3 regions of the Marinomonas algicola genome follow, and region 3 is predicted to be linked to each of the others. Evidence: predicted binding sites of a transcription regulator. Region 3 holds the regulator's gene; each other region holds the start of a gene.
What was found. Region 3 encodes PhoB, which activates phosphate uptake and scavenging genes when phosphate is short. Its sites were predicted from a motif close to TGTCATANNNNTGTCANA; they were not measured.
Positions count from the first base shown of each region.

Region 1: a site for PhoB is predicted at 2,757-2,774, ahead of IEZ33_RS02725 (bifunctional 2',3'-cyclic-nucleotide 2'-phosphodiesterase/3'-nucleotidase). Genes of this name have one in related genera too.
Region 2: a site for PhoB is predicted at 2,637-2,654, ahead of IEZ33_RS16575 (esterase-like activity of phytase family protein). Genes of this name have one in related genera too.

Region 1 covers NZ_CP061941.1:606,148-610,581, reverse strand. Annotated here, with positions in the region: gene betA (choline dehydrogenase) at 1-660, shown strand, start outside; gene IEZ33_RS02725 (bifunctional 2',3'-cyclic-nucleotide 2'-phosphodiesterase/3'-nucleotidase) at 727-2,664, opposite strand; gene IEZ33_RS02720 (zinc metallopeptidase) at 2,801-3,472, opposite strand; gene IEZ33_RS02715 (DNA-J related domain-containing protein) at 3,610-4,206, shown strand; gene IEZ33_RS02710 (EAL domain-containing protein) at 4,363-4,434, shown strand, end outside.
Region 2 covers NZ_CP061941.1:3,626,775-3,631,208, reverse strand. Annotated here, with positions in the region: gene IEZ33_RS16585 (diguanylate cyclase domain-containing protein) at 1-943, opposite strand, end outside; gene yiaY (L-threonine dehydrogenase) at 1,301-2,449, opposite strand; gene IEZ33_RS16575 (esterase-like activity of phytase family protein) at 2,730-4,178, shown strand; gene IEZ33_RS16570 (ribose-phosphate diphosphokinase) at 4,294-4,434, opposite strand, start outside.
Region 3 covers NZ_CP061941.1:4,232,270-4,236,703, reverse strand. Annotated here, with positions in the region: gene IEZ33_RS19485 (response regulator) at 1-106, shown strand, start outside; gene phoR (phosphate regulon sensor histidine kinase PhoR) at 158-1,465, opposite strand; gene phoB (phosphate regulon transcriptional regulator PhoB) at 1,469-2,167, opposite strand; gene ubiA (4-hydroxybenzoate octaprenyltransferase) at 2,252-3,106, opposite strand; gene IEZ33_RS19465 (chorismate--pyruvate lyase family protein) at 3,103-3,657, opposite strand; gene IEZ33_RS19460 (HDOD domain-containing protein) at 3,708-4,434, opposite strand, start outside.

The DNA.
Region 1 (4,434 bases), 720 kb from region 3:
GCAACCAACCACTTTGAATCCTGTGCATTTATTCGTTCTCGTGCGGGCCTAAAAGCACCAAATATTCAGTACCACTTTTTACCTGCGGCCATGCGCTACGATGGTCAAGCCGCTGTAAAAGGGCACGGTTTTCAAGTCCATGTTGGACCCAATAAACCAGAAAGTCGTGGACGTGTTTGGATTGAATCAAATGATCCAAAAGCCAAACCACGTATTCTGTTTAACTATTTAACAACGGATCAAGACAAACAAGATTGGCGTGATTGCATTCGTTTAACTCGAGAGATTATTGCACAGCAGCCATTTGATGCATTTCGTGGTGATGAGATTCAACCAGGTAAAGACATTAATACGGATGCGGAAATTGATCAATGGGTAAAAGAAAACGTAGAAAGTGCCTATCACCCTTCTTGTACCTGCAAGATAGGTTCTGATACGGACCCTATGGCCGTTTTGGATGAGTCTTGCAAAGTCAGGGGCGTAGAGGGACTTCGTGTTGTGGATTCCTCTATTTTCCCTACGATTACCAATGGTAACCTCAATGCACCGACCATTATGGTTGCAGAAAAAGCCGCGGATATGATTTTAGAGAAACCGGCCTTAGCCAGTAATAATGTCGATGTTTGGATTCACCCTAACTGGGAAACTCAACAAAGATAAGGTTCTTTATAAAAATCGCCGATGCCATTTAATACATGATTAAATGGCATCTTGCTTTAGACTGTCTTAGTTTAAAATAAATTCAGCAAAACCATCCTCACCCACATCAACAAATTTCATTGAATCAGGCGCGACAGCTCGGGCTTTTGGAGAGGTTTTAAAACTCACCTCAGCCTTGCCAAAGGTGTCCGAAAAAGACCAATTTTGATCTTCTTTAGGGTCAATCGTATTTTGAGATAGAAGGTAATTAGCCACCACATCGCGGTTCTTATCGGGAGCATGAATCACAACTGTTGAACCATCTAAACTAGGAAACTTGCCACCGCCACCAGCGCGATAATTATTTGTTACAACGAGGAAATCCTGTTTTAAATCAATTGGCTCTCCCATATAAGTCACATTCTTAATACGATGGTTAGCCGCTATTAACCCCCCTTTATCGTCGTAACGATTAGGCTGTGTTACATCAATTTTATACTCAATCCCATCTAACACATCGAAATTATAAGTTGGGTAAGTCGAGTTAATAAGCGCTTGTTTAGTAGAAGAACCTGGATCAATTTGATTAAACTGTCCAGCAGATCGCTCTAACCATTCAACTACTTGAGCGCCTGTTAATTGCACTACTTTCAAGTCATTTGGATAAATGTATAAATCACTCACATTCTTTAGCGCAATGTCTCCTTTTGGCACATCCGTGAAGTAATCCGCGCCACCTCGTCCACCGGCTTTAAATGGCGCGGCCGCCGATAAAATCGGCATATTATCGTAAGACGTACCGCGAACAATGTTCTTGGCGTACCATATTTGAGCGTTATTAACGATTTGAATAGAAGGGTCATCTTGCACTAGAGCAAAGAAACTGTTGATATCCGATGTTGTTACACCCACTTTTCGACGCATATACTCAAGTGTTCCTTCATGCTCATGACGAACCGCTTCATTGATACGCTCATCGGCTTCAACTAGAGGCAGCTTATCTCTTCCTTCGCGGCGATAAATGGCTCTCACAGATCCCGTCCCGTCTTGGACTTTCCATCCCTCGCCATTGGGCTCAAGAATTAAATCAATCACACCAAGGTGACTACCCCAGAATCCAGGCATAGTCGCTGGAATGCCAAACACGGTGCCTTTTTCATTATCGACCCCTTCATAGGCACCAATGGTTTTATCTCCTGGAAAAACGCGGTGAGAGTGCCCAAATAAAATAGCATCAATACCCTCTACTTTTGCAAGATGATAGCTTGCATGTTCTTCCCCTATTTTATGAGGATTATTGTACATACCACTATGAGGAATCGCGATCACAACATCTGCGCCTTTTGACTTCATTTCCGGTACATATTTTTTGGCGCTCGCAACAATGTCTTTCGCGATGACCTTTCCAGTTAAATTGTCTTTATCCCAATTCATAATCTGTGGTGGTGTAAAACCTATGTAGCCCACCTTGACGATTTGCTCATTGCCTTCACTATCAATTAACTTTTTGTCTTTGATAATGTAGGGTTGGAAGTAAGGTTGGTCGTTATCTGGATTATCATCGCCATCATCGGCATATACATTGGATGATACATAAGGAAAATTGGCTCCGTGAAGGGATTTTGCAAGAAAATCTAAACCAAAGTTGAACTCATGATTACCAATATTACCAACATCATAATTTAGTAAATTCATGGCTTTGTAAGCTGGGTGAATCTCACCAAAGCGTAATACTCGACCTTTTGCCATGTAATCTCCTAATGGCGTTCCTTGAAGCAGGTCTCCATTGTCGACTAACACTGAGTTTTTCACTTCAGAACGCGCTTGAGTAATCAAACTGGCAACGCGAGAGAGTCCAACCGTATTACTTTGCTTATCGCCATAGTAATCATAATCAACAAGGTTCATATGAATATCGGTTGTTTCCAGAACTCGTAAATTTATTGTTTGAGACTGAACAGCACCGGCCATGGTAATGGCCATAAATGAGGCAATAGAGGTTTTTAAAAATAACCTTGATTTCATGTACTCTCTCCACAATTCGCTTGTTATGATAAAAATATAATCTTGACCTAATAGACAGATTATCAACAAAGTAAAATAATGTGAATTAAAATCATGACAGGTTAATGACAAACAGAAAAAGGCGTCCGAGGTAAACTCAACGTTTCAGCCAACGCCATATAAAAATCATATTAACCAAGGCCGTTGCAATATAGGTATACGCACAGGCTTTAAGAATTTTATTCGCGGCTGTTATATCTTGCTTTTCAATATAGCCCCCTTCCACTAAAATAGGCAATGCTTTACGAAAGCTGGCATCCAATTCTTCAGGCAAAATGACAACATACACCAGAACACTTGCTACCCCTGTCACACCAACCGCGAATATATGTAAAGGAACCGCATAAGGTATCTGTAAAAGAGCCGTTACAACGGGCCAGCCAAACAACACAAAAGACCCCGTTTTTTTTAAAAAATGCGCCAACGGTAAATATCTCATACGCAGGCGAGTAATCTTTTCCTGCTTTTCATATTGAATTGCATGACCCACTTCATGAGCGGCGACCGTAATGGCCGTTAATGATTTACCATCATAATAGCTGGGGCTAAGACGAACCGTCTTGTCCACCGTGTCATAATGATCTTTCCCTTGCCGTGTTTTTTCCACACGAACCTGTAACTCAAATTTATCAATTAAATGCTGGGCAAATTGCCCTCCGGTTCCAGGAAAATCGTCTCGGTTATAGGCGTAACGCTTCAATGTATACCGAACCCAAAGACTTGGTCCAAAAGCAAGTAGGACAAATAAAACGAGCAATAAAACCCACACAGACAATCCTTAAGGTTAAGAAAACCATTCAATTAAGAGCCTAAAAACGTTACGCTTAGTTTAGTCAATTTATTATTAAAGCCATCATTGTCGTCAATCATACGGCCACCCGTCCCCGACAACAAACATTATACATTATGAAAAATCCATTTATTTTACCTATCTTAAGCATTTTAAAGACACACCCTGATGGGCTTTCTGAGTATGAAATTTTACGTGCTCTGAAGATACAGTTTCCCGAATTTTGCTCATTAGCAAAAGAATCAAGTTTATGTTTATTTCGGCAGCATTTCCTAGTGATGAATGCCCTCTATCAGCTACAAACACAATTATGGCTGGAAGAGGGTTTAACCTTGTCTATTTCACCCACTCATATCCAAATTAATTTCAACCAAAGGCCAAAAAATAACGTCAATGAAAAAAAAGGCCAAACTCAAGTAAAAGATTCGGCAGAAGCGAAAATCATAAGCTATTATTTAGATTGGAATGAGTACATTAAAACGGATGAGGCAGAAGTTGAAGCGCTATTGCAGAGTTTTTTTAAAGGATTGCATAATCCTTCTGCAACTGAGCATGCTTATAAAACGTTAAAACTCCATAAAAACGCCTCTTATAACGAGATAAAAAATCAATACCGTAAATTAGCGAGTTTATCTCACCCGGACAAAGGCGGTTCGGCCACTGAGTTCATTGAATTACGAGAAGCATTTGAACTCTTGTCTAGTCGTAAGTAATACATAAAATACCATGGCCGCCAGTGACAGCTCGACCTAAAAGATACGATAGTACCGATAAGATAGTTTTACATTCACTCTAACGTAAATTAACTCGTTATTTATATAGCGCTGTTTAATAAAAGGCCGCACAGGATGCTTAGGTTTTTACTCAGTTTGATTAGTATATTTTTTTCAATTTCTGTCAGTGGGCTTGAAACACCGATTGCTGATGGCTCTTTTTACCAT
Region 2 (4,434 bases), 610 kb from region 3:
AGACGGAATCGTGTTGTCTCGATAACGCCGCTGTCGCTTTATTTAGCAGTGTTTCTGGTAAATCAGAACCCTGCTCAGCCATCACCATAGTCATCGAAGCCCCAACGGCTATGCTGTCATCCATGCCTTCAATGCGGTAACGAAATTGGTTAATCAGCGCTTCTAGTTCCAATGCCAGTCGTTGTGCGTGTGGTCGATCGACATTCTTTAATACGATGGCAAACCTATCTTCTGCTAGATGGCATAAGACATCGTGTCTGCGTAGTGTGAGCGTGATGAGTTCGCTGATGGTCATCAAAAAACGCTCCGCTTCTCGCCCCCCATGCCGATAGCTTATGTATGAAAAAGGCACGACATCTAACAGAATTAAAGCGTGACGTTTCCAATTGATGGGACCTTTTTCATAGGCCTCCTTGAGCTGAGTGCTTAAATGTGTTGTGTTGGATAAATTGGTAATCGAATCGAGCGGAAAGGGGTTTTTATAAATGGCTTGTCGCCTGGTTAAGTTCAGATCTATTTGATGTTGTTCTTTACGCCACAGCCAAAGGGCCATGGTTAAGGCCAATAAACCCATGGGGAAAGATTCAACCCAGTTGTCCCAGACCGCCGTTGAAGGTAAGTACAGCCACTTATCAAGAAAGCCCTGAAAGGCAGAGGCAAAAATACCGATAAACCCCATCGCAAACCAGTTGGTCACTAGGCCAGAGGAGCGTATTGAAAGTACCAACAACAACCAAATGACAATACAAATTGAAGTGGCACCTTCGCCTATAATATCTACCCATACCCAATGGTCTTGTGGCTTTCGCTCTCCTTGTGCAAGGTTGAGAGTGAGTAAGCTAATAAAAAGGCAAAGCAATATCGCAAGCCAGAACTTATGTTGTCGTATTTTTCTTATTCCATCCGTCGCGGCGTAATGCCAACGATATAGCCAATCCCTCATGGGGCTTCTCCTAACGAACCAGTCATGAATTTACCTGGGTATTATGTGACGTATTTATTGCAGTATTAGGTCACAATGTCCGAAAGCGGACATTAAATGCATTACCTAGTCACAAAATGTGTAAGTGAATTACTTGATTGACTCTAGCCAAGGGAATAATTTCTACATGCTATTTGACCTGATGATTGGTGAAGAAGAGAAAGGTATAGATGGAAGCCGTAACACGAATGCTCTTTATGCTGAGGTCGTTAACCCACCCATTGTTTGCTTTATTAAGCATGAAAAGCCAAGTGTAAACCCAAACTTAGCTTTTCATGCTTCCAGGTGTTTTACAACGTTTTGTGGTCAGCGGGATGACTACATCGCCGCTTTAAAAATCCCCATTACATCTTCGTGAGTAGGTTGTATTGGGTTAGTAAAGCCACAGGCATCTTTCATGGCATTGCTTGCTAATGTTGAGAAGTCATCTTCTTTTGCGCCTAATTCACTTAAACCAGATGGAATATTTACGTCCTGAGATAATTGTACAATTGCCACTATCGCCGCATTAGCACCAGCTTGATCATTTAATCCAGTGACATCAGCGCCAAGGGCTTTACCTATGTCTTTTAAGCGAGGGGCGGCCACTTGTGAATTATAGCGTTGAACATGTGGTAACAGTACGGCGTTGCAGACGCCATGGGGAAAATCATAAAAGCCACCTAACTGGTGGGCCATTGCGTGCACGTAACCCAAAGACGCATTGTTAAATGCCATGCCCGCTAAAAACTGAGCATAGGCCATTTTTTCACGGGCTTCCATGTTGGCACCATCCCGAACGGCTTCTCGCAGGTTATCACGAATAAGTTCAATGGCTTTGATCGCACAGGCATCGGTTATCGGATCGGCGGCAATCGAAACATAGGCTTCGATTGCGTGAGTCAGTGCATCCATACCGGTTGCCGCGGTAAGAGACGCTGGCATGCCTGTCATGAGCATTGGGTCATTAACGGATAAAATGGGTGTGACATTTTGATCGACAATGGCCATTTTAATGTGGCGCTCTTGATCCGTGATAATACAGAATCGTGTCATTTCAGACGCGGTTCCAGCGGTTGTGTTGATGCAGATTAACGGCCGTTGCGGTTTGTTAGAAACATCTACTCCTTCATAGTCACTGATGTGTCCGCCATTGGTTGCAACAAGAGCAATGCCTTTCGCGCAGTCATGGACTGACCCACCGCCTAATGAGATGACACAGTCGCATTGATGCGTATGCAATACCTCTAAGCCTGCGTTCACGTTGTCAATGGTCGGATTGGGTTGAACACCATCATAAATAAGACTGTTTACCCCTTGTTCTTTTAGTAACGAGTCGACTTTGGCAACCATGCCCAGTGAGGTCATTCCTGGGTCGGATACGATCAGAGCTTGTTTAAAACCGAGGTTTTTGATTTGCTTAATGGCATCGTTCAGCGCGCCTTCACCCATTATGTTGACGGCTGGAATATAGAAAGTGCTACTCATGGTATTCATCCTATTTGGTGTCTGTTTAAGCGAATCAGTGTGGCATGGTATTGAAAAGTGGGGGTTGATATAACGCAAGGAAATGAAGAAAAATTGAACCATCACATCAAATAATTCTCGATTTCTTTTTTATAAAACAGACACGTATCCTGCATTGTCAGATGGCATGGCCAACGTGTCATTTCTCTGTCACTAAGCTGTCACCCAATTGTCACTTAGGCTCTTTAAGGTAATGACATGCGTATCTGCTATTTCATTAAAAACACGTAAGAGCGAGATAATGATGAATAAAGTTTTGATTGTGAGTTTGATTTCAGCGGGTGTTTTATCCGGTTGCGTAAGCAATTCAGCTAAAATGGATCAGGCAACAGTAACCAGTGTTGGCAAAGATAATACACAATTTACGGCGTCATTTTCGAAGCAGGGCCGTGTTTTACCTTATCGTGTTTTACGTAATGACCTGATTGATGCAAAGACCAATAAGCCCTTCGAAATTCGTAATGGAGGTTATGGGTCGGCCATGACAGCCAATCCAAATAAAGCCAATCAATTTTATGCTTTGACGGATCGCGGCCCTAATGCCAATTACACTGGGGATTACGGTAAAGGTAAGAGTTTTCCAGTTGCCGCTTACACACCACGAATTGGCTTGTTTGAAGTTGCGAGTAATGGCGATGTTTCTATGGTGAAAAGTATCTTACTTAAAACCCCAGAAGGTGGCTTGATTTCTGGTTTACCCAACACGTCAGCACTGGGTGGTACTGGTGAAACGCCTTACCACGCAAACGGAGAGCCCGTTTTGATGGATGCGAGTAAACCGTATAACAAAGAGACTAACCCAATCAAGTTAGATGATTACGGCTTAGATGGGGAGGGGCTGGTTGCGTTAAAAGACGGCAGTTTTTGGATCAGTGATGAATATGGTCCACACATGGTGCATTTTGATAAAAAGGGTGTTGAGATCGGTCGGATTAATGCGTTTCAACAGGATGAGCGTAATGTCTATCATTTGCCAGCCGTATTTCAGCACCGTCGCGCTAACCGTGGTATGGAGGGCTTAGCCATTACGCCGGATGAAAGTACCCTAGTGGGTATTATGCAATCCACCATGAAAAACCCCGATAAAGCGGCACAAAAAGGCGATTTAACCCGTATTGTGACAGTGAACTTAAGAAACGGACACACTGAGCAATATTTATATCGTCAGGAAAAAGCGCAAAACTCCAACTCTGAATTAGCGACATTGAATGAACATGAGTTTCTGGTTATTGAGCGTGATGGTGGTTTCTTGTTTGGTGGACCTCTGGGCAAGGTTAAAGCGAATCCAAATGTGCAAAAGCAGGTATATCGTTTTGATTTGAGTACAGGCACACCCCTTTCGACTGTGGCTTTGTCGGCGTCTATCAAGCGTGATGCGAGCCACGGTTTGATGATTGATGGCTTGACGTTAGAGCAATACGCTCAGAATAATGGCTGGGATGCATTGGCTAAGAAAGGCATCAAACCGGTGAGTAAAGTGCTGGTGGCCGACATGGTCAAAGAAGTGGCTTACCCTCATGACAAAATGGAAGGGCTTTGGGTGATTGATGAGCATCATTTAGGTGTGTTAAATGATGACGATTTTGCCACTTGGTCCACTAAAGGTCGGTTAGAGCAAAAAATGTTAGATAAAAACACCGTTGATGCGAATCGTCTTTACATTATAAAAGCGGATTTGATGGGAAAATAATGTCTCGCGACTGGTTCTTGTCGTTGAATAATAAAAGGAACGCCTCGGCGTTCCTTTTATTATCGTGCTTTTGCTTATATTCGACCTAATTTTGTATTGGATCGTGGGGAAAAGCCTATTTACCTTCTTTTAGTTCGTGTAGTTCTTCACTGAACCAGATTTTGCGTTTAAAGCGAGGGTTCTTAGAAGACATATCAATCTTGTAGGGGTTTTCTTCTTCTGACTGCGGTAAACCAAGAATTTCACACAATTCTTG
Region 3 (4,434 bases):
GACAGAGAAAAAACACGATTCCACTTTTTTAACCGTGACCTTGGGTTTAATTGATCAGGATGACGTAAAAGAGAAATTTATTGACGCTTTATTTAAGAGCCTTTAATAGGGATAGCGCTCTCACTTATCGAACCATAAAACCGAATTTATCATGATTTTATTGTTCTTTATGAGCTAAAGGCTGTTGGATACGCTTCCCTGAAAAGTGACAGGAAAAAACGCTACCCTGCCCTGGTTGGCTAGTGATAAGTAACTTAGCATCGTGATGTAAAAGTACGTGTTTAACAATGGCAAGTCCGAGCCCAGTGCCTCCTGTGTTTGAGCCTCGACCTTTATCGACACGAAAAAAACGTTCTGTTAAACGTGGAATGTATCTCGCTTCAATGCCTAGACCTTCATCTGATACCGAAAAAATGCCTTCATCTAAATGATTTTCCCATTTTATAGTAATGTTGCCTCCGTCAGGGGAATATTTTATGGCATTCACAACAAGGTTTGAAAAAGCGCTATAGAGCTCTCGATAAGAGCCATACAGCCTACACTCTGAACGGATCACGATGTGAATAGTATGTTTGGTGCCTATGGCTTGGACGGAATCCACCACATTGTTGACTAATTCGTTGATGTCATGCCATTGATCGATGTCTCTTTTATCATTACTTTCTAAACGTGAAAGTAATAGTAGGTCTTCAATCAACTGTTCCATACGGTTTGATTGCGTGGTCATATTGTCAACACCTTTTTGCATGCTCTTCGGTAATGAGTCCTTAAACATATCCAGGGTTTCCAAATAACCTTTAATGACCGTTAACGGTGTTTTGAGCTCATGGGATGCATTGGCAACGAAGTCTTTACGCATTTGCTCTAGAAGATGCAAGCGCGTCACATCTCTGACAAAAATAAGATGGTCATTCTGATCATACAGAGTGGTTTGAATTTCTAAATAAATGCCTTCTTGAGACGGCGATTTAATAACTAAAGGTTCGGAGAAACGTTTCTGAGTAAAATAGCGGAAGAACTCTGGATTGCGGACGATATTGGTGACCGGTTGCCCTCTGTCGACGGGTTTCATCAAACCTAAAAATTGCCCCGCAGACGCGTTCCACCACTCAAGGTTCCCTAAATTGTCCGCCATAATGACACCTTCTTTCAGTGCCGAGGTGGAGTTTTCTATTCGAGAAAGTGCGCGTCGCATGCGTTTTTTAGATTTTCTTTGCTTCTTTTGCAGTCGATACACAGCATCAAACACGTCGCCCCAAATTCCTGATGCTTCTGGTGGGGAGGCTTTTCCTAGCCGACGAACCCAGCTGTGGAATTGATACAGCTGATATAAATTGGAGCACAGTCCAAACAGCACAAATAAGAATAGGCACATAAATAATTTGCCTATTAAGATGCCAATGGTGAAACTGACAACTAATCCCAGTGTCCAGCGAATAAAAGCCTGTTGCCAAATCGTTTTCATAATTTACTGCGGAGTTCGTTTACTTGAAAATCGATAACCCGTTCCTCGAACCGTTTGGATTAGGTAATCATGAGTTTCGCCGATTGCTTTTCGTAAGCGTCTAATATGTACATCAACGGTACGTTCTTCTACATAAACATTTCCCCCCCAGACTTGATCCAGAAGCTGTGCTCTGGAATACGCTCTTTCTTGATGGGTAATCAAAAATTTGAGTAAGCGGTACTCTGTCGGGCCCATTTCAAGTGGCGTTGTACCAATAGTAACACGTTGGCTTACAGGGTCTAATAATAGCCCATCGACTTCAATAGGCTCGTCTACGCCTTGAGGGTTGGCACGGCGTAGAACGGCTTTTAAGCGAGCCACGAGTTCTCGAGGAGAAAAAGGCTTAGTGATGTAATCATCCGCACCCACTTCTAAACCTTGAATTTTGTTATCTTCTTCGCTTTTAGCGGTTAGCATAATCACAGGTATTTCTGCGGTAAGAGAATCTCGCTTTAACCGTCTGGTTAGCTCTATACCACTGCCCCCGGGCATCATCCAGTCACAAAGAATGAGGTCGGGCCTATTATCAATGATGATTTCGTAAGCTTGTTGGCTGTTTTCCGCCTCAAAGTAATTATATCCCGCCATTTCCAGTGCAATGGCAATCATTTCTCGTATTGATGATTCATCATCAATTATTAATACAGTTTTACTCGTCACAGCATCTACCCCTAAATCGTAATATCCCTATTAAAGACCTTGAATATGACAATTAGATGAAACTGTCATATTTGTGTCTTATATTTATAAAAGATAGTTCAATACAATGCCTAAAAATATACAGTATCCAATACGGTTATTGTCTAAGAACGAGGTAAAGCAAGCTTGCCGCTCTCTATTTTTAGCTTGTTTATACTGTAAAGAGAACAAAATAGCGGCGACGATCAGACTGAGAAAATAAATGAAAGAAAAGGATTTCAGTACACCAACCCACATTAATAGAGAAAGAGCCAGTCCTTGCAATACAGTGATAATGAGTAAATCATTTTGCGCAAATAAAATGGCTGTTGATTTGATGCCAAGTTTTAAATCGTCATCTCGATCAACCATAGCATAGTAAGTATCGTAAGCAATGGTCCATAGTGCATTAGAGACAAATATCATCCATAAGACAGGGTCCGTTAGTGAACCTCCTTGAGCGCTGTATGCCATTGGAATAGCCCATGAAAAAGCCAGTCCAAGAAACAATTGAGGCAAATGAGTGTAGCGCTTCATAAATGGATACAAAGCCGCGAGTCCAAGTCCAATGAAAGAGAGTAAAACGGTTTTCATATCCGTCATTAAGACTAAACCGAAGCTGCATAGACAAAGAACGGAGAACAGTAATAGAGCTTCTTTTTCAGAAACCGTACCGGAAGGGAGAGGGCGATTCTTTGTTCGCTCCACACCGCTATCCACATGTCTATCGGCATAATCATTGATGACACAGCCTGCGGAGCGCATAAAAAAGACACCAAGCATAAAAATGATGACGATTTTCCAGTCTGGGTCGCCATTACTAGATACCCAAAGAGCCCATAGAGTGGGCCAAAGTAGCAGCAGTGAACCAATGGGTTTGTTGAAACGAGTAAGCTGAAGATAAGCTTGGAGTTTTGTCATAATATTAACTGTGTCACTGGTAATGTTGTGATGGCGGGTAAGAAGGCTTCACTTACTAAAACGCCTTTATTGTACTGTTTAAAAATCGATCGGCGAGCCCAAACCGCTTCATTGACGTTATTAAATACGTTGCTTGGAAGAGAGACTATTTCGATAGGACTCCGTACTAACTTTTTGTCTTTGAATAGAAAGCCTCCCAGAGATTGGCTTTTCAGTTGGCTTAAATGACGCCAATGCCCAATTAAAGCGCTTGCTGGGATAATGGAGCGAGCATAAATCATGGGGGTACCATTAATGTTCAAAATCACTTCTCGAACCCTTGTTGCTTCACGTGCACGTAACGACAATGCCTTTCTCTCTCTTTGAGTCGGCTGCCCCCAACCGTCATTAATGACTTCTATGGACAATATCCCCAGTCTTTCTAACAGCGCGGTTAAAGAACCTGTCTCGCGGAGCCAGAACTTTAGATTATTGGGAATACTGTCCATACGAGCTTGAGACAGAGGTTGCCAATGATAGTCAAATTGTTTGGTTACACTGAAATTTAGCACAAAAAATCTCTTTGTTTTCGCAAAAAATAGGTGTTTATTCGTCAGTAAGCCTAGGATTGAAGTAAGTCCACCATTTCCTGTAATTTACTAGAAGAGGATTGTACTTCTTGATAGATGGAAAGGCACTCCTCTTCTGATAGCCCAATTATTTCAAACACACTCGCCTCTATTTTTTGTCCATGATATAAAGCGCTACAGCAATGTAAAACGCCTGCAAGGGTACGCAAATCCTTGTCTTCTTCTATTTGAGGCGTGTGACTGTATCGAATGGCATTACATATTATGCGAGGAAGCCCCCAATGTCTTAATAGCCAAGATCCTAGCTGTTCTTTCGTAAAATGCAATAAATGCATCTCGATAAGTCTGGATGGGAGGTGTGCGTTTGCTTCGAGATGACGAGCTAAGATTGAGAAATGCGTTGGTAGGACGTGCCCAATAACCAAATAACCAAAATTGTGGAGTAAGCCTGCCAAATAAGCGTAGCCTATCTTTGGACGAATCTTTGCTGGCATCCGTTTAACGAGAGCCTCCATAAGGCTTGCATGAAACACCGCATCATACCAAAAGTTCTGATAATGCCTTGGACCATTCTGAGGCAAATCGAGAATACTTTTCATAGAAAGCCCTAATGCTAAATTCATGACCATATCAAACCCCAATACTCTGATAATAGCATCCTCAACAGATTCAATATTACCAGGAGCACCATAATAGGGTGAGGAGGCCCAGCTAACCACTTGAGCCGCAAGGCTAGGGTCTAAGCTAATGACTTTGCAC